DNA from 3 places in the Alteromonas stellipolaris genome. Region 3 is predicted to be linked to each of the others. Evidence: predicted binding sites of a transcription regulator. Region 3 holds the regulator's gene; each other region holds the start of a gene.
What was found. The regulator FliA, encoded in region 3, starts transcription of late flagellar genes. The targets are predictions, from matches to a motif close to CTAAAGNTNNNNNNNNNNNNGCCGATA.
Positions count from the first base shown of each region.

Region 1 (7,606 bases), 1.6 Mb from region 3:
GTATTACCGCGGCTGCTGGCACGGAGTTAGCCGGTGCTTCTTCTGTTGTTAACGTCACGGCTAGCAGGTATTAACTACTAACTTTTCCTCACAACTGAAAGTGCTTTACAACCCGAAGGCCTTCTTCACACACGCGGCATGGCTGCATCAGGGTTTCCCCCATTGTGCAATATTCCCCACTGCTGCCTCCCGTAGGAGTCTGGGCCGTGTCTCAGTCCCAGTGTGGCTGATCTTCCTCTCAGAACAGCTAGAGATCGTTGCCTTGGTGAGCCTTTACCTCACCAACTAGCTAATCTCACTTGGGCCTCTCTTTGCGCCGGAGCCGAAGCCCCGTTTGGTCCGAAGACATTATGCGGTATTAGCAGTCGTTTCCAACTGTTATCCCCCTCGCAAAGGCAAGTTCCCAAGCATTACTCACCCGTCCGCCACTCGACATCATCTAGCAAGCTAGACATGTTTCCGTTCGACTTGCATGTGTTAGGCCTGCCGCCAGCGTTCAATCTGAGCCATGATCAAACTCTTCAATTAAATAAATATATCGAATATGAATCGTCGTTGTGTGACACTCTTAATGAGTGCCCACACAGATTGTCTTGTTATAAATTGTTAAAGAACTATCGTGCAAAAATCATAATGCGAAGCATTCTGTTTTTGCGCAAGGAGGACTAACACTACATATAGTTGCTTAGACTTCCTCACCTCACCCGAACGGCCGTTGCCTTTTCGATGAGCGCTTCTCTTCGAAGCGGATGCGCATTCTACGCGTTTCGTTTTCGTATATGAAAGTAGGCTTTATTCAATGCACTGTTATTAGTGCTATCTTTGCAATCGCAGGATATCTGTTGTTTTCATCAGCTAGTATAGAAGCGCACGTTCCGTTAACGGTTTCAGCGTCTTTATTAATAAGCGGTATTTTAACGCCGTGGCTAGCTTCACTCCTTAACAATTCACCCTCTGAAACAGCTGCGCCCTCCACCAGCAGCACAACCACTGAAACACTCTATGTGGGTAATCTACCGTATCGTGCAAACGAATCTGCGGTTAAAGAGTATTTTGGTAGTTTTGTCGAAGTGCAATCTGTCCGACTCATGAAGGATAGAAAAACTGGCAAGCGAAAAGGTTATGGCTTTATTGAAGTGATAACGAGCGACCTTGACCCAGTAATAGCGAAGACTAACGACTCAGTGTTCCAAGAGCGAACATTAAAAGTTAGGCCAGCTAAAGATAAAGTAGAACAAGCATAAATTAAAAAACCTGGGCATGACCCAGGTTTTTTTTACTTTATTCTGAAGCCACTTGCTGTGGCATCGCGTTCAATAAGTTTTGGTTAAACGTATGGAAGCGATTTATAGCCGATACTAAATCTGGTATTTGTACATCTTTCATTTCACTAATAATACCTGCAAGCAATGTGTTGTAATCATCGCCAGAGCCTAATGTATTCTCAGCATTTCCAAATGTAGACATCATCTTTTCTAGATACTGTGCTATTGGGCTTACAACATTACCGTATTGGTTTTCCGCTTCACCTTCTTCACTATAATGCTTAACGTTCTCATAAGCCTTTACCATTTCGGTTTGTGTAGTACGGTTTAACTGCAACGCATACCCAACTAACTCTTTATCATCGAAACCTAAATTCAATGCTTGTTCGAACGCCTTATCCATATCGCCGCTATAGAAGGTATCAGCTAAATCTTGTGCTTCACCCACAAGGTTTGCAATAGCTGTCATTTCATCTTCGTCTATTTCACCCTTTAACGAAAAGCTAATGCCACTTCGTTCAAAGTATTCATATTGAGATGACTGCTGCGCCACAACTGAACCTGTATTCGAACTAGATTCTTCAGTATCGTCATTTGCGGGTATATACAGCGAAGCCTGACTCGCAGCGCTAAATTGTCTGATACTTTCAAAGCTAAGGTTTACTTCATCCCCATCTTTGGTTCGAATAAGCAAACTACCTGATTTAGCATCAGATGCAGATACCGCGTTAAGCTCGCTCACACTCACTGGATTAGGATTGAAGATATTCTGTTCCAGATCATTGATGCCGCCGTCTATCATTTCGCGACTACGCGTAACACCTTCTTCAATCTCATCATTCATAAAGCCAGCGAGATCCTTTTCAGCCATAGCGAATCCACGACTTACCCCTTCACGGGCCTGACCAAACAACCCTTTCAGGGTATCGTCATCCGCACCTCCATCAGCCGCACCTTGAATGACACCGGTCACGAACCCAAGTACATTACGTGCGACTTTCTCGAAATCGAATAAACTTTTATTTTCTTCGCCGTCACCTGACTGTTTGCTTTCATTCGGGCGCTTGCCATCAACAACCACATTCTGACTTAAGCTACCACTGAAGACCTTTAAGCCAATACTGGTTTGCGTGCTATTCACGGTGACCGTCGCTGAATGCTGCTTGGTAAACTCGGCAGCTTGTTGTAAGCCTTCCTGTTGAAGCTGCTTCTTTATAGCTTCATTCGGGTGAACCGATGCCTTTTCATCCACTTTCTGGTCGCCCATGAAAGCCTTAATTTGACTCACGTTCATAATTTGATCCTCACTATCCTCAATCAAGTTATCGGCACCAATCACGTATTGTTTAATTTTAATACTAAATTTTTGCTTCTGTGAGTTTTATCCGTTGCACATATAATATAAGGCACTACAATTCGCAGCCTTATTTAAATGATGTTCGGAGAACCACATGACAACCACCACTGCAAAAGACTATCAAGCTCAACTCGATGAGAAAGTGGATCGGTTAGGTACTCTCCTTGCGCCGTTTAACGCCCCTACCCTGTCGGTGTATCCGTCTAAACCTGAAAACTACCGCATGCGAGCTGAATTTCGCGTATGGCATGACGGTGACGATCTTTATCACATCATGTTCGATCAGGGTTCTAAAGAGAAATACCGCGTAGATACATTTCCACCAGCAAGTGAAACCATCAACAATGCAATGCAGCAGTTAATAGAATATTTAAAGCCAAATGAACTGCTGCGCAAAAAACTTTTCCAAATTGATTATTTAACTGGGCTATCCGGCGAACTGGTTATTAGCCTTCTTTATCACAAGCCACTTGATGATGAATGGGAAGCGCAAGCTGAACTACTTCGCACCTTTTTAGCTACGCAATTTACCGCGGTAAGTATTATTGGGCGGGCTAGAAAGCAAAAACGCATTGTGGGTAACGATTTTATTATAGAACGTCTACCTATTAATGGCCGTGAATTTGAATTCAAACATATCGAAAATAGCTTTACTCAACCTAATGCAGAAGTGAATTGCAGCATGATTGAGTGGTCACTTGAATGCTCTGCTCCCCTAACCGGCGATTTACTCGAAATGTATTGTGGTGCAGGGAACTTCTCAATGCCATTGGCAGTTCATTTTGACAACGTGATAGGAACCGAAATAGCAAAGCCCTCGGTACAAGCAGCGCAATATAATATTGCGGCAAACCACTTAGATAACGTGAAAATTGTGAGACTATCGGCTGAAGAGTTTACTGAAGCAATGAACGGGGAAAGAAGCTTCTCTCGTTTAGAAGGTATCAACTTAACTGAATACAATTTTACTACTGTATTGGTCGACCCTCCTCGGGCAGGGTTAGACGTAGATTCATTAAAGATGATTCAAGGGTACGATAATATTATCTATATTTCTTGTAACCCTGAAACCTTAGCTGAAAACTTAGGCCTGCTTTGTGAAACTCACGAAGTAGCAAATGCGGCGCTGTTCGATCAATTCCCTTTCACCCACCATATAGAAGCAGGTGTGTTACTCACCAAAAAGTAATGCTCTGTATATTGTGAATGTCGCATATTGTCAATAAATCGGCAGCACACTTAGGCTTTAAAGCTTAAGATGCGTCGGAAGATATCTCTGATGAAAGCTTCGACATTGCGCCCAATTGCACGAAACGTAATTGGGCTTTAACCCTTTCGCCAATTTCCATCTTCAACTTAGTATCAGCTTCTAGTGCTTCTGCCCCTGCACTAAATACCAACCTAACCATAGCATCCGCTTGGAGCTGCGCAATGTTGTACTCTACGCTTTGCTGCTCGATGATGTAATCGGTTAGCTCTTCAATAAAATGCTGAATTTCGCGAAAGACCGCCATTCGGTATGCAGCTGATGTGCCTGTATGTTCCCGCAACAATAATCGAAATACATTTTTGTTTGCAGAAATGAACTCCATGAAGGTTTCAACTGACGTGTGGATTACCCCGCCACCTGAAGCAATTCGACGGCGAGCTTGGCGCATTAATTGACGAAGGGCTAACCCAGCTTCATCCACCAGTGTTAATCCTAATTCATCCATGTCTTTAAAGTGTCGGTAGAAAGACGTTGGTGCAATGCCAGCTTCTCGTGCTACTTCACGTAAGCTAATAGCAGACAAACTGCGGTTTTCATCCAGTAATAGGAATGCCGCATGAATGATATTTTGGCGGGTTTTAAGCTTTTGTTCCTGACGAGTCACAATAATACCAGTTTGTTAGTCTTTACTAGTCTATCGCATGAGTGCCTATAGGGAGAAGCTTAAATTCATTCTGCCCTAGGCCGAAAAACTATTAGCGCTTACTCAATACTATCTCCGTAGCGTTTTTTAGTAACTGTTGTTACTGTACAGCCTTATTTTAACAAGTTGTTAACCATATAGCCATTATCCCCCTAGCTCCAATTACTGTCGGAATATAAGGCTATGGCACTAAGCGTCTACATGGAGTTAACGACCTATATGAACAAAAATAGCTGACCTAATAATGAAAAAAAGTATTCAGCCTTACGTGCTACAGTTAATTTCGAGTAACACGCTACGAAGTATTAAACGTGCCTATTATACTTGTGCACGCCTTTTTACTCGTGATGTACCTAAATTAGAGGTTTTCATTAAAGTAGATGACCCTTACTCACTTTTACTTGTTCAAGCTTTACCTAAACTAGAAGAAAAGTATCGCGTCACGATAACAGCTCGCGTCATTATCAATTCAGATCCAGTGATGTTCCCCGAATTAGCTATGTGGAACCAACACTCAGTTAACGATGCGATGCATTTAGCAAACGTCTACCGCCTTCAGTTTCCGTGCTCGGCTACTGGGGTTACTCACCAAGCTCGCTCAGTTTTTACTGCGTCCTGTGCCGTTCAGCAAAAAATAGATGAAGGCACTTCATGGACAGGTATTACTGAATTACTACTTGCCTATTGGAAAGGTGATCAGATTGATGCCTTCTTGAGCGTTGATGAGGCGGCATTAGAGAAACGTTTTAAAGCACACCAACATCAACTTTTCTTGAAAGGTCACTACCTGCCCGCCACGACTTATTACGATGGCGAATGGTATTGGGGTGTAGATAGGCTCGATCACCTAGAACGTCGACTTATCGATGAAGGCTATGCAAATCAACCCAACACTCAAATTGAATTTAATAAAACCTACGCACCGCTTTTTCAGCCTTTCAATTTTACTGACGTGAAGGAAAAGTACAGCGAGCCCTTAACGCTGTTTTGGTCTGCCCGTAGCCCCTATTCTTATATTGCGTTGCTACAGGCGGTAAAACTAACTATACACTACGGCATTCCCCTTGAAGTAAAGCCAGTACTGCCGATGATGATGCGTGGGTTGTATGTCCCCCCTAAAAAAGCCATTTATATTTTTCTAGACACAAAACGCGAAGCGCAAAAACTGGGGATTGATTATGGGTTTCTCGCCGACCCGTTAGGTGAAGGTGTAGAGCGATGCTATGCACTATTAGCTTATGCTCGGGAAAACAACAAGTATCTAGACTATTTGTTATCGTTCGCCAAGGCGGTAAATGCCCATGGTGTTAGAGCAGATACTGATAGTGGAATGAAGAAAATAGTAGAAGGCGCAGGTTTGTCTTGGCAGGAAGCGAAGTTGCATCTAAACAATACTGACTACAAAGAAGAGGTTACTGCAAACCAAGCGGATATATACCAAAAAGGCAGTTGGGGTGTGCCCGTTTTCAGATATAAAGATATTCAGGTATGGGGCCAAGATAGATTATTTGTTATGGAAGATGCCATTCGACAAAACCTTAACTCTCATAACAGTGCTTCTAGTAATTAAGCACTACATAACACTTATACAGCAGTAGGTAATTTAAATGGCTTATGCATGAGTAAGAAAAGTATCACGCGCAGCATGTGCGATGTATTTGGTGAGCGCACCCTACCTAGCGAACAAGATTTAGAAGACTTTTGGCAATTAATAAATGGTCGAGGAGGAAGGCGGGTTTTCCATAAGCTAATTCGCTATATGAACGAGCGAATTACACACAGAGAAAGATAAGTTGATGCTCTTAAACATAGCCCCTGCCCGATTCAAATTGTCAATGGGAGTGCGGATGCTATCTCCGGTGAACATATGGCTCAACGATATGAAGAAATTATCACGAGGCAGCATATTGTAAGACTGTCTAATATTGGACACTACCCTCAGCTCGAAGCGCCTATAGATGTAAGTAACTCAATAATTTCCTTTATAAACAACATTAAAACGCCCTTAGCATAAAGTGTAGTAGGCAATTTTTTGAAGCTTACTATAATTAAAGTTTACACACGTAAGCAGAACTTCTGTCCATTCTGCTTGCCTGATGAGCAAGAAAACGATAAATTGGCGCACAGTTGTAAGCTGAGTTGTAGAAAATGAATAAACCACCTCTTATCCTGACGAATGTCTTAGTGTTCTTAATTACCGGCGCCATCGCCTTTATCGGCGTACCTGTATGGGTTATCAATCATGGAATTGATTGGGCGGAAATAGGCACTGCGATTTTCTTATTTTATTTCACTGGTATGTCAATTACTGCCGGTTACCATCGTCTGTGGTCACATAAAACCTATGATGCGAATATTGTCGTGCGCGTAATACTTGCTATCGGCGGCGCAATGGCACTGCAAAATAGTATCTTGCACTGGAGTTCAGATCACAGAATTCACCACCGTCATGTAGATGACAACGAAAAAGACCCTTATTCAGCAAAACGCGGTTTGTGGTTTGCACACATTGGTTGGATGCTCCGCGAGTATCAAGAAAAGCGATATGACGACTATAGAAACTGTAAAGACTTGCAGAAAGATAAAGTTGTTATGTGGCAACACAACTACTACCTGCCAATCGTTCTTGCTGCTAACTTTGGCGTTACTGGCTTTTTGGGCTGGTTAAATGGCGACATCCTAGGCATGATTTTAGTCGCTGGCGTATTACGTTTGGTGCTTGTTCATCACGTCACTTTCTTTATTAATTCCTTGGCACATTTCTGGGGAAACCAGCCGTACACTGATTCAAACACGGCCAGAGACAACGGCGTGCTTGCGTTTTTCACCTTTGGCGAGGGTTATCACAATTACCATCATATTTTTGAATATGACTATCGCAACGGTATTCGTTGGTATCAGTTTGATCCAACAAAATGGTTAATCCGCGGGCTTTCTTACATGGGTCTAACGTATAACCTACGTCGTGTGCCTGAAGAGCGTATTGAAAAAGCAAGAGCAGCAATGCAATTGCAACGCGCTAGCGAACAAGTATCTGTATTACCTAATGCAGAAGAGCTTATGCAAACTAT
Region 1 covers NZ_CP013926.1:3,926,332-3,933,937, forward strand. The annotation lists rRNA gene AVL57_RS16615 (16S ribosomal RNA) at 1-528, opposite strand, end outside; gene AVL57_RS16620 (RNA recognition motif domain-containing protein) at 780-1,244, shown strand; gene AVL57_RS16625 (DUF5610 domain-containing protein) at 1,282-2,559, opposite strand; gene trmA (tRNA (uridine(54)-C5)-methyltransferase TrmA) at 2,717-3,811, shown strand; gene fabR (HTH-type transcriptional repressor FabR) at 3,876-4,496, opposite strand; gene AVL57_RS16640 (DsbA family protein) at 4,780-6,105, shown strand; gene AVL57_RS21210 (hypothetical protein) at 6,154-6,327, shown strand; gene AVL57_RS16645 (acyl-CoA desaturase) at 6,684-7,606, shown strand, end outside.
Region 1: a site for FliA is predicted at 2,589-2,615, ahead of AVL57_RS16625 (DUF5610 domain-containing protein). Genes of this name have one in related genera too.

Region 2 (7,606 bases), 130 kb from region 3:
CCGCTTAGTGAGGCAGACATCCAAGTGCTTAGTGCGAACGGCCGCGACGATGCGGCGAACTACAATGCCGCAAAATTTTTCACCAATGACTTTGATACCCAAACCCAAGGGGTCGATTTAGTGGTTCACTACGACTTCATGGTACAAGATTGGAAGCAGACATTGTTGTTAGCTTACAATTGGACAGACACACAAGTAGAGCGGGTGACCTTGTATCCCACCATGGTTGATGGTGAGATAACCTTAATGCCAAACCTGACAACACAGCGTATTAGAATGCTAGAAGATAACTTGCCAGCACACAGAGGCAGTTTGACGCTTGAACAGTACATTGGTGACTTTAATTTTACGTGGCGGGCAAACTACTACGGCAAATACTACGAAGACCATTTAGATGCTTCAGCGGGAATGGATATTTTTGGAAGCGACACGCTAACGGCAGATGCGCAAGTAGCATGGTTTTTTTCACCAGCGTGGCGAGTTACGCTAGGTGTGCAAAACTTATTTGATACAAAACCTGATAGCAATCCATTTAGTGGGGAAGTGGGGGCTTTATATCCGCCAACATCGCCTGGGGGAATTAATGGCGCATTCTATTATTTAGGATTGGAATACAGTGTTGATTAACGACACAAAAGTTGATTGAAATAGAAGGTCAGATAAATTTTGGATAGAATCTAAAAAATAAGACCTAAAAAATAGAAACTAGGAAAATACCTAGGAAAAAAGAAAGGGCTAGCCTACGTTTTTAAACATAGAATCATCGATGATGGTTTGATCGATAATCTGTTGTGCCATTTGGATGCACTTGCCACACTGGGAACCAAGTTCCATATGTTCACGCAATTCACGCATGTTACCTACGCCATTACCTTGTACTGCGGCGCGTATGCTTTTATCGGTAACGCCGTAACACATACATACAAACATAAAACACTCCAAATAAGTCTGTAAATGATAATAATTGCTATTTCATTCTAATGCAAGTGAGATTTAGTCGTATTCACACTCAAGAAATCATCAAAAAGGGTGGCCGTTGGTACGATGAGTGAATAAATCTTGAAAAATTAGCAGAAGTAGAGTGCGTTACCGCTTGTTATCTAAGATAAAGTACCAATAAAGAGAGTTAGAAAACGCCCAGTGAAAAGACGTTTTACTTATTATTTAGTTTTTATATAAATTGGAGATATTCATGAGTGTATTAGTTGGCCGTCCAGCGCCGGATTTTACCGCTGCTGCAGTATTAGGTTCAGGTGAAATAGTTGATTCATTTTCACTATCTGAAACCATCAAAGGCAAAAAAGCGGTACTTTTTTTCTACCCGCTAGATTTTACCTTTGTTTGCCCATCTGAACTTATTGCTTTTGATAAGCGTTTTGAAGAATTTAAAAAACGCGGCGTAGAAGTGATTGGGGTTTCTATCGATTCACAGTTTTCTCATAACGCATGGCGAAATACGCCTGTAAACGAAGGTGGCATTGGTCCAGTTCAATATACGTTAGTGGCCGACGTGAAACATGAAATTTGTCAGGCGTATGATGTAGAGCATCCAGAAGATGGCGTGGCATTTAGAGGTTCTTTCCTGATTGATGAAGAAGGCCTAGTACGTCATCAAGTAATTAACGACCTTCCGCTAGGCCGTAATGTAGACGAAATGCTTCGTATGGTCGATGCACTTGCATTCCATCAGGATCATGGCGAAGTTTGCCCAGCGGGTTGGACACAAGGTAAAGCGGGTATGGACGCTTCACCAGAGGGCGTAGCTAAGTACCTTGCAGCAGAGGCTGAAAAGTTATAATAGGCCGAAAGTATCTACAAAAGCCTTAAAAGTAAGCACTCAGGCTTGTTAAACAGGCTTTATGCAAATACGTCTACCTAATACTAAAACAGCGCCATTCGGCGCTGTTTTTTATTTCTACTGAATAAATTTTAATTTGAAGCGATTGCAGCCAAGGCAGTATTTCAGACGTTGCTTATCAGCAAGGCTCATCAGGGCTGATAGGTTCACCAGCTAAGGGCCAGCCGCCCAATGTTTTGTAACGATTTACCATAAAGCAAAACAGTTCCGTGGTTTTTTGCGCATCATATAATGCGCTGTGGGCTTCTTTTTGATCAAACTCAATACCTGCCGCACGGCAGGCTTTAACCAAAACAGTTTGGCCTAACGTTAAACCAGCAAGGCTGGTGGTATCAAAAGACACAAAGGGGTGAAAAGGCGTGCGTTTGATATTACAACGAGCGATAGCCGCGTTGACGAAACTTTGGTCGAAGGTGGCGTTATGCGCCACAATCACCGAGCGCTGGCAATCCGCATCTTTTTGCGCTTTACGAATACCTTTGCACAACGACTTCATTGCTTCACTTTCTTCTATGGCACCGCGCAGGGCACAGTGAGGGTCAATGCCGTTAAACTCTAGCGCTGCAGGCTCTAAGTTCGCGCCTTCAAAAGGATCGACATGGTAATGAAAAGTTTGGTCGGGATAAATCAGACCATCTTCTTCCATTTTTACCGTTACGGCAGCAATTTCAAGTAAGGCATCGGTCCCAGCATTAAAACCGGCGGTTTCAACGTCGATAACAACAGGGAAGTAGCCCCTAAAACGATGAGGAAGGGAGTGGTGCAACTCAGACATAGTTTCTCTTAGCAGGTTCTTTGGTTACGTAACAAAGCTGTATCAACATAGAAATGCTACAAAAAGTGCTGGGATTATGGCAAGGATAACCCACGGTATCCAGCCTGAATTTCAATGTGGGGCGTTAGAAACCTGAAATGAGGGCATAATTGATGGTATTAATGGTATAGAAGGCTAAACTTTTCTACACTAAGGACGATATATTCTGTAAGCGCCTTTTCGTTAGGTATGGTTTATCAGTTGAGTGGGTATAGTTGTGAAGCGTAAATTCGGTTTACTTATTCCGTTGTTTTTTACTACGGTCGCAAGCGGTGCTATGCGTCAGTATTCTGCTACGGTAGAAACGTCTAACTGGGAAGTGGTTGATGCATCGCGTTTGCAATGTACATTGAACCATCCTTTACCCGGTTACGGCGATGCCATGTTTACAAGCGTGGCTTCTAAACGGCTTAATATGGAATTTGAGCTAGACATGCATTTATTGCCTAACCGCTTCGATGTAGCTGCTGTTTATTCTGTACCGCCAAAGTGGATGCCGGGTGTAGCGCCTAAAACCATCGCCGATATGACATTGCGCACGCAATATAACGGTGACCTTCCGCAAGACGCTGCATGGACTATGCTAAGTGAACTCGAAAAAGGCTTCTGGCCTACCATTTATTATCAAGACTGGTATAACGAATACGATAAAGTGAGTGTTGCATTAAACGCCAGTAATTTCTCGAAGGTGTATCGAGACTTCGTTAAGTGTGTGTCTAACTTATTGCCTTACAACTTCGACGATATTGCCTATACGGTGTTGTCGTATCAGAAAAACAGTACCGAACTGACTAAGTATTCTCAAAAGCGCCTAACAATGATTGGGGAATACCTAAAAGAAGATAGCGACTTAGAGTTAGTATTGCTTGATGGCTATACCGATAGCTATGGCGGGCGATGGAACAACGAACAATTATCTATACGCCGAGCCAATGAAGTAAAAAGCTACTTAACTACCATAGGCGTGCCCGATGACAGAATTCAACTGACGGGGCACGGTGAGAAGCGCCATATAGCAAATAACGATACCCGAGAGTCGCGAGCGCAAAATAGAAGGGTAGTAGTGCGGTTATCTAAATCTTAGGGTTATCTAAAATCTAAGTAAAAAATATAAACAAATTTGAAAAAGCGGCTTAATGGCCGCTTTTTCGTGAAGTGAATAATATATTTGTTGTTGCTATTCGCCTTGTGCTTCAAGCCAGGCTTTTACCGGCGGCACATGGTCGGTAAATACGCCGTCTACGTTCACCACGTGTTTAAGGGTAGAAAGAAGCTGTTCTGCTGTCATGCCTGGCGGAAGGGCATCTTGACGGAACGTGTAGGGATGAATAATGAAACCTTCTGAATGGGCATACTCAACCCAGGATGCGGGTACTAATTTACCTGCTTCCATCGCTTGTGGGTCTAGTAGTTGACCTAACCAGGGGCCTAAACCGTCGGCATAGTTTGCCACTTCTTTCATGCCTGCTTCACTTTTGATCCAATCGTAGTCTGTGGTTGATTCTCCCCAACTGTTTTCACCTATTAGCATGACCACTTTTCCCGCATAGTTTAGGTCTTTTCTAATGCGCTTTATTTCATCGAAGTCGAAACACTGCAAGTAACTGTTGGCGTCTTTATTGGCAAGATTAAATCGTGTTAGTGATGCAATCACAATCTGGCTAGCGTCTACTCCTTGTTCGTTATGCCACGCTGGTGATTTTACTTCCGTATAAACCCCTACATTGGTATTGAACTCTCGATTAAGCTGAGTAATAAGCTCGTAGTGTTCTTCTAAGGTTGCCACGGTAAAATTTGCCGTATTCCCTGTATAGCGTTTTGTAAAAACTTGTTCACCCTTGCTGTTCGCTCGTTCGTGTACTTGCAGAGTGCGAAGCTCAGCTAACGTGAAGTCTAAGGCGTAAAAGCGACCATCTTTACGTGCACGCTCTGGAAATACTTGCTCTACATTGGTTACTGTTTCTAAGTGTATGTCGTGCAAGACCACAGCAATCCCATCTTTAGTAATAACCGCATCTTGCTCAATAAAGTCAGGGTTCATGGCAAAAGCAAGCGTGGCGGCTTCTAATGTGTGCTCAGGCAGATAACCTGACGCGCCCCTATGAGCAATAACATCGAAGTCTTTCGCCAATAGTACTGGGCTTGCAAAAATCGAGATAGAAAGCGAGAAAGTAAGTAGAGCGTGACGAATTTTTAGCATGATAGGGCAATATCCTTATTAATAGGGCCGCTGTATTTTAAAATAGAGACTTATTGTTTTGTTTGAATAAGTTCGATGGCATAGCCATCTGGATCGCGAACAAAAGCAATGACAGTAGAGCCGCCCTTTACGGGGCCTGGCTTGCGGTATACATCACAGCCATTTTGCTCTAGGTTTTCGCAGAACTGATAAATATCGTCTACTTCGATGGCGATGTGGCCGTAAGCCGTGCCTTTTTCATAGGTGTTGTCGCCCCAGTTATAAGTGAGTTCAAGTACGGTAGTGTTAGTTTCTTCACCATAACCCACGAAAGCGAGCGTGTATTCATAAGCTTGGTTTTCAGACTTTCTTAGCAGCTTCATGCCCATCAAATTAGTGTAGAAGTGCAAAGACGCATCAAGATCCTCAACACGAAGCATGGTGTGTAGCATTCTCATTCGATTCTCCCCGTCCTTCTAAGGACATCATATATATCAGTTTACTATGGGTATGTGAAAGGAATGAGACACTATGGCGCAAATACAATGGCTGCAAGCGCCTATCGTTAAACCGCTAGCAAAAAAGGATAGTTAAAAGCCCCACATTCCAATATTGTCTATTTTAAGGCGGCGAGGTTGATGTAGTAAATAACTTGACGATCTTATCAACATACGTAAGTAAGTTTTAAGCCGAGCTTGCGCCGCGAATTGAAGGTATATGCGGGGGGAGGGCACGAGGGTTACGGTATGTGGCCAATTGTAATGAAAGTTGTACAGCAATATGTTGCACGGTAAGTGAAATAAATAGCGATATCGGTAGACTTACCTGACTGAAAGATGTACATTACGCCCGCTTTAGATAATTAAAAGCTTTTTCTACTACTGCGTTGTACCCTTTTATTCTTCAGTTTTATCGAAGTTTTAATAGATATACATTTGCGTTACTAGTAAGTTAAATCTATTGCTATCCGGTGAATTTCACCAATTACTTCAAATATATAAGGTTACAAACATGTCTGATACAGTAAACGGCACAGTTAAATGGTTCAACGAAGATAAAGGTTTTGGTTTTCTTACTCAAGACGGTGGCGGTAAAGACGTATTCGTACATTTCCGTTCAATCGCTTCTGACGGCTTCAAAACTCTTTCTGAAGGCCAAGCAGTTAGCTTCAGCGTAGAACAAGGTCAAAAAGGCCTTCAAGCTGCAAACGTTGTTGTTCTTTAAGTAGAACTTTAAAATACAACGACAAAAGGCTAAGTTTCTACTTAGCCTTTTTTAATTGTGCAGTACTAATATTTTTATTTATTTTTGGTTTGATAAGAACAGAATTTTGAAAGGAATTTTAAAACGAATAAAAAACTAGCAATATTATTATACAAAGAAAAATTATATGTCTCATACTATTAACGGCGCTTCGCTCCGTACACTTCCTCCTATTTCGACAATCTCAGTAAATAACTTCAACGTTGTTTTTACCGATAAAGAGTGTCAAAAGTCAGTTCAATTTCACAACAACAGAGATACTAAAGTATTTTTACGTTGGTTGCTTAATACTACGGTTGAAAGTATTTATGCTTAGCTAATAAGTAGGCTGAAGCAAAATTAATACTGCGTTAAGAGCTCGTGTGTCGCTATTGCCTTACAGAATATTGCGTATAAAAAGTAAATTTCCTCTTTTATATTATGTATTCTGAGCAAGCAGGTTTATGCTTGATATAGGACAAGTAACAGTTTTGTTGCCCTTTTACCTGCAGACAAGGTTCGATTTTGCTTTCTTACTTTCATTTGGGTGTTTTTTATTTTCTCCTCATACTGGTGGTAGTCCCCGCATTTGGTCAGGAACCTATATCAGTCGTTGATGATAAGCGTATAATCGCTGATGCTAATGTGTGGCACGAATTAGATTACTCTTTTGATACATCAAATCTCGAATCAAAAAATAAGCTCGCAATTTTAAAAGAGGCTTATGAATACGCCCCGGTTGTGCCATCACTGGGCGGGAAGTCGGGAAGTTACTTCACCAAAGTAGTCTTAGATATTTCGCAAAAAGGGCAGTACTTTGTTGTCGTTAATGCCAACTTCATTGATGTTGGTTTAGCTTCATATTCGTCGCCTGTTCAGCCTGAACTTAGCACTCAAGTCTTCTCTCAACTTCTTGATGACAGCACGCCTCCGGTGCTTCATTTTCAAGCCGTGACGGTGCAAACCGTTATGGCAAATGAGCGAGTAGAATTATGGCTGTTTATTAAGGCCAAGCAGTTTCCTACGCCAGTTTCCATTACTGTGTTAGACAGTACAGAGTTTTATCGTTTCCAAAAATTTAATAACGGTATTTCCATAGCTGGCATTACCACCATGTTCATTTTGTCCTTGCTGGCCTTGCTCATCTATTCTGGGACGAGGAAAAGAGTAGCATTAACCTGTGCAGGTTATTTGGGTATTCATGCTATTGGCTGGATGGCAGCTTCTGGAATGCTTGGTGATATCGTACATTTCCCATTCAATACCAGTTATTGGGGAATGCTACTTTTTCCTTTCGCTATTGCCTGTGCTGCTCAGTTTGTCTCAGATTTATTTGAGTGCAAAACCGACCACAAAAAATTGTTCAAATTTCTTAAGACTTTGAGTCTAGTAAGCGTTGTATTAGGCGTTGGCATGTGGTTTATGCCATTTTCTATCGCATATTTACTATCTCACTTATTGGCTATGTTCTGGATAGTGGTGACCATAGCGGTGGGTGTGAGCATGATTAGAC
Region 2 covers NZ_CP013926.1:2,145,128-2,152,733, reverse strand. The annotation lists gene AVL57_RS09115 (TonB-dependent receptor) at 1-627, shown strand, start outside; gene AVL57_RS09110 (bacterioferritin-associated ferredoxin) at 736-930, opposite strand; gene AVL57_RS09105 (peroxiredoxin) at 1,193-1,798, shown strand; gene rnt (ribonuclease T) at 1,977-2,633, opposite strand; gene AVL57_RS09095 (flagellar protein MotY) at 2,950-3,756, shown strand; gene glpQ (glycerophosphodiester phosphodiesterase) at 3,850-4,872, opposite strand; gene gloA (lactoylglutathione lyase) at 4,923-5,309, opposite strand; gene cspE (transcription antiterminator/RNA stability regulator CspE) at 5,863-6,075, shown strand; gene AVL57_RS09075 (hypothetical protein) at 6,242-6,430, shown strand; gene AVL57_RS09070 (GGDEF domain-containing protein) at 6,619-7,606, shown strand, end outside.
Region 2: a site for FliA is predicted at 2,808-2,834, ahead of AVL57_RS09095 (flagellar protein MotY). Genes of this name have one in related genera too.

Region 3 (7,606 bases):
CTCGGCTTATAATTTATTTTATCAGACGGGTTAGCGTCGGTAATTACTACTTTCTTATGAGAGCCTGAACCCTCTATCAACATTTGTTTACCACCGGGTGCTAAATAAGCGCACCCTGGTTTCAATATGTCACCATGTTCAGCTTCTTTAACCGCAATATTGCAATGAGAATTAAGCCGCTGTGCAAACGCGTTAGTAAAAGTGCCAGGCATATGTTGCACCAACACAATTGGATAAGGAAAATCTGAAGGCAATGCTACCAGTATCTTCTGCAATGCCACGGGCCCCCCCGTAGATGCACCAATTGCTAAACACTTATACCTTTTACCAGAAGCCTTAATCGAGGAAACGGTAGGCTGCCTCGTGGCATCTTTTCTTCCAGTCAGTAGATTAGAACTCTTGAAAAACGCTGGTTTTGGCGCGTTATCAGGAAACTTTCTACTTTCAATACGCTTCAATACAGGGCGTTTGATACCAACACCACGCCGTGCAATTAATCTTACTTTTGTACAGAGCAGTCGTGCTGCGTCTTTACGATCTTGGGCGATATCTTCGAATTTCTTTGGCAGAAAATCTAATGCACCGGCTTCTAACGCATCTAGTGTCGCTTGTGCACCATGATGCGTTAGAGACGAAAACATCAAAATAGGCACAGGCCGCTTTTCCATGATGGCCTTTACCGCTGAAATGCCATCCATTACCGGCATTTCCACATCCATTGTGACTACATCAGGTAGCAGTGTATCTATTTTATCTAGTGCATCTTGCCCGTTACGAGCTTCGCCAATAACTTCAAGTTCTCTATCGTCGTCGAGAATTTCACGAACTCGACGACGATAAAAAGTAGAATCGTCCACGACCAGGACTTTAAAGACCATGGATGTAAATTTCCTATGTGTTCCGCCGTATTACTTTAAAGGCTTCCGAGCATAACGCTTCAGTAAGCTAGGAACATCTAGGATGAGTGCAATTCCACCGTCGGATGTGATAGTTGCTCCCGCCATACCTGGCGTTCCCTGTAATAAGGCATCTAATGGTTTTATCACCACTTCTTCTTGGCCTATTAGCGCATCAACAACAAAACCAACTTGCTGGGTGCCTATTTGAACCACGACGACGTGACCTTTATCTTTGATTATATTTTTAGGTCCACGGATCAACCATTCTCCAAGGAAGAACAGTGGTATCGCTTTAGAACGAACTATCATGGTTAATTGGCCATCAACCGTATTGGTTTTCTTGATGTCCATGTTGATAATTTCGTTGACCGCACCTAACGGTAACGCGAACGTTTGTTTGCCAACCACAATCATTAGGGTCGGTAAAATCGCAAGCGTAAGTGGAACTTTAATATCGAGTCGCGTGCCTTTCCCAAGGTGAGAATCAATATTAATGGTACCGTTAAGCTGATTAATTTTTGTTTTAACCACATCCATGCCTACACCACGGCCCGAGATATCACTTATCTCAGTTTTTGTAGAGAAACCTGGTGCAAAAATGAGATTGAACGCTTCAACATCAGACATACGCGCAGCCGCATCGGCATCTAAAACACCTCGACTTATCGCAATCTCTTTTAGTTTTTCAGCATCCATTCCCTTACCGTCATCTTCAATGGTAAGTAGGATATGATCACCTTCTTGAGAAGCCGATAATCTCACGGTCCCCATTCGGGCTTTACCTGTAGCAGCACGGTCATCAGGCATTTCAATACCATGATCCACTGAGTTTCTCACTAAGTGAACCAACGGATCGGCCAATGCTTCTACCAGGTTTTTATCTAAATCTGTCTCTTCACCTTCCAACTCTAAGGTGATTTCTTTTTTCAAACTACGTGCTAAGTCTCGAACAACGCGAGGGAAGCGGCCAAACACTTTCTTAATTGGCTGCATACGGGTTTTCATAACCGCACCCTGCAAATCGCCAGTCACCACGTCAAGGTTAGCAATTGCCTTAGACATACTCTCGTCGGCATTGTTTATTCCTAAACTCAGCAAACGATTTCGTACCAATACTAACTCACCGACCATATTCATAATTTGGTCTAGGCGCTTAGTATCAACACGTACTGTGGTTTCTGCTTGAGGAGGTGTTGGGTTTGCTTTTTTGTCGTCTTTCTTAGCCGCGGCTTTAGCAGGCTCTGGCGCCTTTTTAGCTGCTGGACTAGGCGCTGGCGCTTTTGCGGCAGGCGTTGATTTAGCTGGCGTACTAGCGGCAGATTGCTCTGCTTTAGCCTTCTGAATTGCTTCTGTCGCTTTTTTATCTACAGGCGGAGTATTTGCTGCTGGTTCAGAGCCTTGCGCTGTAGGCCCTTGTCCTGAACCGTGTAGTTGGTCAAGTAGTGCTTCAAACTCATCGTCAGTAATTTCTTCACCGCTAGGCGCAGCTGCTTTGGGCGCAGCTGCAGGTGCGGGTTCTTCTTCTTTGAATTTACCTTTACCGTGCAATTCGTCTAACAGTGCTTCAAATTCGTCGTCGGTGATATCATCACCTGAACCAACGGCAGCGGGTGCAGCCGCTTTTGGTTCTGCTTTAGGCGCAGATTTACCCGGAGCATTTGAACCATGAAGTTCATCAAGTAAGGCTTCAAATTCATCTTCTGAAATTTCGTCAATACCGCCATCGCTGCTAGCAGCAGGCGCTTCAGGTACGGGCGCTTCTTCCAACGCAAATTCTTCCTCGACAACTTCGGCAGCGGGGGCTTCAGCCGCCTCACTACTGTCACCAAAGATATTTTCATCTGGGGTTTCTGGGGTGCTTAACTTATGCAGCAAATCAACTAACTTTGCGTCTGCAGGTACTAGCGGCTCTTGCGCTTTAACACGCTCAAACATATCTACTACTACATCGGTGGCCTGAAGAATGGTGTCCATCAATTCAGGCGTAAGAGTACGTTGTCCGTTTCGCATTACATCGAAAACGTTTTCTGCACCGTGGCAAATTTCAACTAATTCGGTAAGCGACAAAAAGCCGGCGCCACCTTTTACGGTATGGTAACCCCGGAAGATAGCATTAAGTAAATCTCCATCTTCAGGATTATTTTCCAGATCAACGAGCTGTTCTTGTAATTGTTCAAGGATCTCCCCAGCTTCAACTAGAAAGTCCTGTAATATATCCTCGTCAACATCAAACGCCATGCGCCCGCTCCCCTAAAAACCTAAGCTAGACAAAAGATCATCTACGTCATCTTGGCCAGATACCACATCATCGCGTTGGTCTGCATCAATAATTGGACCTTCGGCTTCGACACCATCAATCTTGTTAACTTTTTCGACTTTCGCTTCCGATGGCTTGTCTTGCTCTGACTGTTCGGGTTCACCGAACATCGTCAGCATATTAACTAAGCTATCTTCCACTTCTTTTACGAGTTCAATCACTCTGCGAATAACTTGACCGGTAAGATCTTGATAACCTTGTGCCATTAACACTTCGGTAAGCAATGATGTAAGCTTAGACGATTGTTTCGATCCGTCTTCTAGCAATTCGTCTAAATCTGCGCATAAAACTTTGAATTCACCCAACTCAAGTTGACGATTCATCAGTTTTTTCCACTCCGGCATAATTTTTTCGATGCGCGTGGAAAGCACTTCCGCAATTGGCATGCACTCTTCAACAGCATCCATGGTGGTATTGGCCGCTTTTTCCGTCTCTTCGATAACGTACATCAGTCGCGTTTGCGCATCAGGAATGTCATCAACGGTTAAATTTTTAATACGTTCATCGATTTGGAAGTTATTTAACGAATCATGAAGTTGACGCGTTAATTTACCAACTTCAGCAAAGAGCTCAATGGACTCTTTCATCGAAACGGCTTCTAAGACGGCGTTCGCAGATGCGTTATCGCCCTCTTCAAGATACGCTACCAATTTTTTGGCTTCTTCGAGCGTTATAGAGACACTTTCATTTGTCGACATCCAGTAAACCTCATTTCTCTGGTGAGCGTCTGGATCAACCTAAACGTTCGAAGATTTTGTCTAATTTCTCTTTCAACGTAGCGGCAGTGAAAGGTTTAACAACATAACCGTTCACACCAGCTTGCGCTGCGGCAACGATTTGTTCTTTCTTCGCTTCTGCTGTCACCATAAGAACCGGTAGGTGTTTCAACTTATCGTCGGCACGTATAGCGCGTAATAAGTCGATACCTTGCATACCTGGCATATTCCAATCTGTTACAACAAAGTCAAAATCACCTTGTTGTAGCATAGGCAGCGCGGTGTTACCGTCGTCCGCTTCCTGGATATTGGCAAAACCCAAATCTTTTAACAGGTTCTTTATGATACGTCTCATGGTAGAAAAATCGTCAACCACGAGAATTTTCATACTTTTATCCAAAATAGCCTCCAATGAGGGGTTAATTGTTATTAATTTCTATTCTTCGTCAACTTGCCACGATTTCATTCGTGATTTGAGTTTTAACATGGCCTGACTATGAATTTGACTCACTCGCGATTCACTAACATCAAGAACTTCACCAATTTCTCTAAGGTTCAGTTCTTCATCATAGTATAAAGAAAGTACAATCGCTTCCCGTTCGGGTAATGTAGTAATAGCATGTGCTAGCGCTTTTTGGAAAGCCCCTTGCATCAAATCTTCTAACGGTGCATCGCTGCCTCGGTTTTTTTCTGTAGAAATAACATCTTCAGAAACACCTAGGTCTTCAATACCCACCAATTTTCCAGCATTCACTTCGTTAAGCATTTGATGATAATCTTGCATGCTGACATTCATTTTAGCTGCAATATCAACATCTCGCGCGTCTCGGCCTGTTTCACCTTCAACTTGAGAGATAGCTTCGGTGATTGCCCTTCCATTTTTATGAACAGAACGAGGTGTCCAATCACCTTTTCTTATTTCATCAAGCATGGCGCCGCGAATACGAATACCTGCAAAGGTTTCGAAACTTGCACCTTTGGAACCGTCAAAATTTCGTGCAGCTTCTAGCAGTCCAATCATACCTGACTGGATTAAATCATCGACAAGAACACTGGCTGGTAATCTCGCCATTAAGTGGTGTGCTATTCGCTTCACCAGCGAAGCGTGACGCTCAACTAATTGTGACTTGTCCGTTTGCTGTTGATAAGCGGCTGCTTTGCTATTCAACGCTGACTTCCTACTGCTTTATCTGCTACTAGTTGTTCAATAAAAAATTCTAAATGGCCACCTGGTTGCGCAGGAATAGGCCATGATGCTGCTTTGGTTGCTAGCTGGCTAATCGCCACTGCTGCCGGAGAACTCGGGTAAGCATCTACAATTGACGTTTGTTTACGTACTGCTTTGCGTATGTTCTCGTCAAAAGGAACTGTTGCAACCAATTCTAGCGCAACATCCAAGAATCGCCCTGTTACTTTAGATAATTTGCTGAAAAGCTCCTGACCTTCTCTAACATCGCGGACCATGTTGGCGACCACTTTGAAGCGAAAGACACCGTGCTCTCGGTTAAGAATTTTAATTAGCGCGTAGGCATCAGTGAGTGAAGTGGGCTCATCGCACACTACCACCATAATATCTTGAGAGGCTTTGGAGAAACTTAGCACCATATCGGAAATACCCGCTGCGGTATCTACAATAAGCACATCAATGGGCGAGCGCAATTCGCTAAAAGCTCTAATGAGCCCTGCATGCTGCGTTGGTGATAGCTCTGCCATTGATTGAGAACCCGATGTGGCTGGTGCTATTTTTATACCGTGAGGGCCCGTAACGAGTACATCGTCCAAGGTACACTCACCAGATAAAACGTGTGAGAGGTTTTTCTCTACGCGCAATCCTAGCATTACATCCACATTGGCCAGACCTAAGTCTGCATCCAATACCATTACTCGCTTTCCCTGCTTTGCCATAGCAATAGCTGTGTTTAGCGTAATATTTGTCTTACCAACGCCACCTTTACCTCCGGTGACGGCGATAACTTTGATTAATCGTGATTGCTTCATTTTTCGTAAGCTACTCGCTTGATCATCAATCATACTGCTCGTGCTGTTTTAACCACATTGTTACTAGTAGTATGATTCAAACCGTACTTTTTATAAAGCTTTGCAGCAGCAGATACTAAAGATTTTGCTTCTGCAATCTTAATGTCTTCAGGAACTTTCTGTCCATCTGTTACATAACTGACAGGTAACTGGTACTCCACCGCAGCGCTAAGCACTTCGCCTAGAGAGTAGCACTCATCAAGCTTTGTAAAGATACAACCGCTAAGTTCCACCCCTTCGTACGCATCTATAATACGTTGCAACGCAGCATATTGGGTATTCGCTTGCGCTACTAGGTATTTTTTCACTGGCTGCATTTGGCCGTTATCAAATTGATTTATCTGTTTAATTAATCGACTATCTCGCTGACTAAAGCCTGCCGTATCAATTAACACTAGTCTCTTATGGCGTAATTGAAACAATAAATCTGATAATTCTTCACTACTTTGTGCTTTACGGACCGTGCAACCAATAATTTTTCCATATGTGGCTAATTGCTCAAACGCTGCAATACGGTAAGTATCTATCGTAATCATGGCAACGGAGTCAGCACCGTATTTCTGTGCGTAGCGGGCAGCCAATTTCGCTACTGTAGTAGTTTTACCTGTTCCGGTTGGCCCCACTAACGCTACTGCGCCCTTTTGCGTAAGTATATCGTTACCTGTCACATTAATGCGATTAGCCAATAGGTTTAAAAGATACACCCAAGCGTCTCGCTCGTTGTAATGCGACGGCGTATAACTAATCAGTTGCTCAGCCAGAGATTGGCTTAACCCCATATCGGTTAAACGCTGAATTAAATAATGATGTACAGGCTGCTGACGACGACTTTTTGCTTCCATCAAATCGGCAACTTGGTATTGAAGTACATTTCGTAGTGACGCCAATTCCTCTTTAATCTGAGATAACTCGTCAGATTTAGCAGCACTACCATTATCAATACTTTCATTAAGGCTAGACGCTTGATGGCTTGGGAATTCAGAGGTGTGCTGGCTTGCTTCTACGTCGTCGATAAAGGCTTCTGAAAAGTCTAAGTGCGAAGCAATTTGATTGGCATGCTGAGCATTGGCACTGGGGGCCGGCGCTGAAGCTGGGCTTTGAATACTGCCACCATGTTGTTTTTCTAACAATGCTTTTAAGCTATCTGGACCATCATCACCGATAATTTCACTAAGACTAGGAACCGCTGCTTTCGCTTGTCCTGATGTTCTAGGTGCAGGCTTTTTAATCGACAGTTTGGCTTCTGGCTCTTTATCGTAAGCGGCTACCAGTTCAATACCGTCAGCTAGCTTTCGGTTTGACATGATAACAGCATCACTGCCTAATTCCGCTTTAACTTGGCTTAAAGCTTCTCGCATATCTTTGCCAAAGAAACGTCTGATTTTCATTGAAAACTCTCCAATCACCCAGTGTCAGATTATTGACCGACCGAACTGACTATTTTTATCTGCTTATCGTCGGGTACTTCCTGATAGGAAAGTACATGTAAGCCCGCGACCGAATACTTTAAGAAGCGAGATAGTACGGGGCGCAACATACCGGAAGTGAGAAGTACCGCAGGCTCACCTTCTAATTCTTGTTGCTGACTAGCTTGCTGCAATGATTTTTGCAGCTTATCGGCCAGTCCTGGTTCTATA
Region 3 covers NZ_CP013926.1:2,278,381-2,285,986, forward strand. The annotation lists gene AVL57_RS09655 (protein-glutamate methylesterase/protein-glutamine glutaminase) at 1-878, opposite strand, end outside; gene AVL57_RS09660 (chemotaxis protein CheA) at 909-3,137, opposite strand; gene AVL57_RS09665 (protein phosphatase CheZ) at 3,150-3,914, opposite strand; gene cheY (chemotaxis response regulator CheY) at 3,949-4,332, opposite strand; gene AVL57_RS09675 (RNA polymerase sigma factor FliA) at 4,369-5,100, opposite strand; gene AVL57_RS09680 (MinD/ParA family protein) at 5,097-5,963, opposite strand; gene flhF (flagellar biosynthesis GTPase FlhF) at 5,960-7,357, opposite strand; gene flhA (flagellar biosynthesis protein FlhA) at 7,387-7,606, opposite strand, start outside.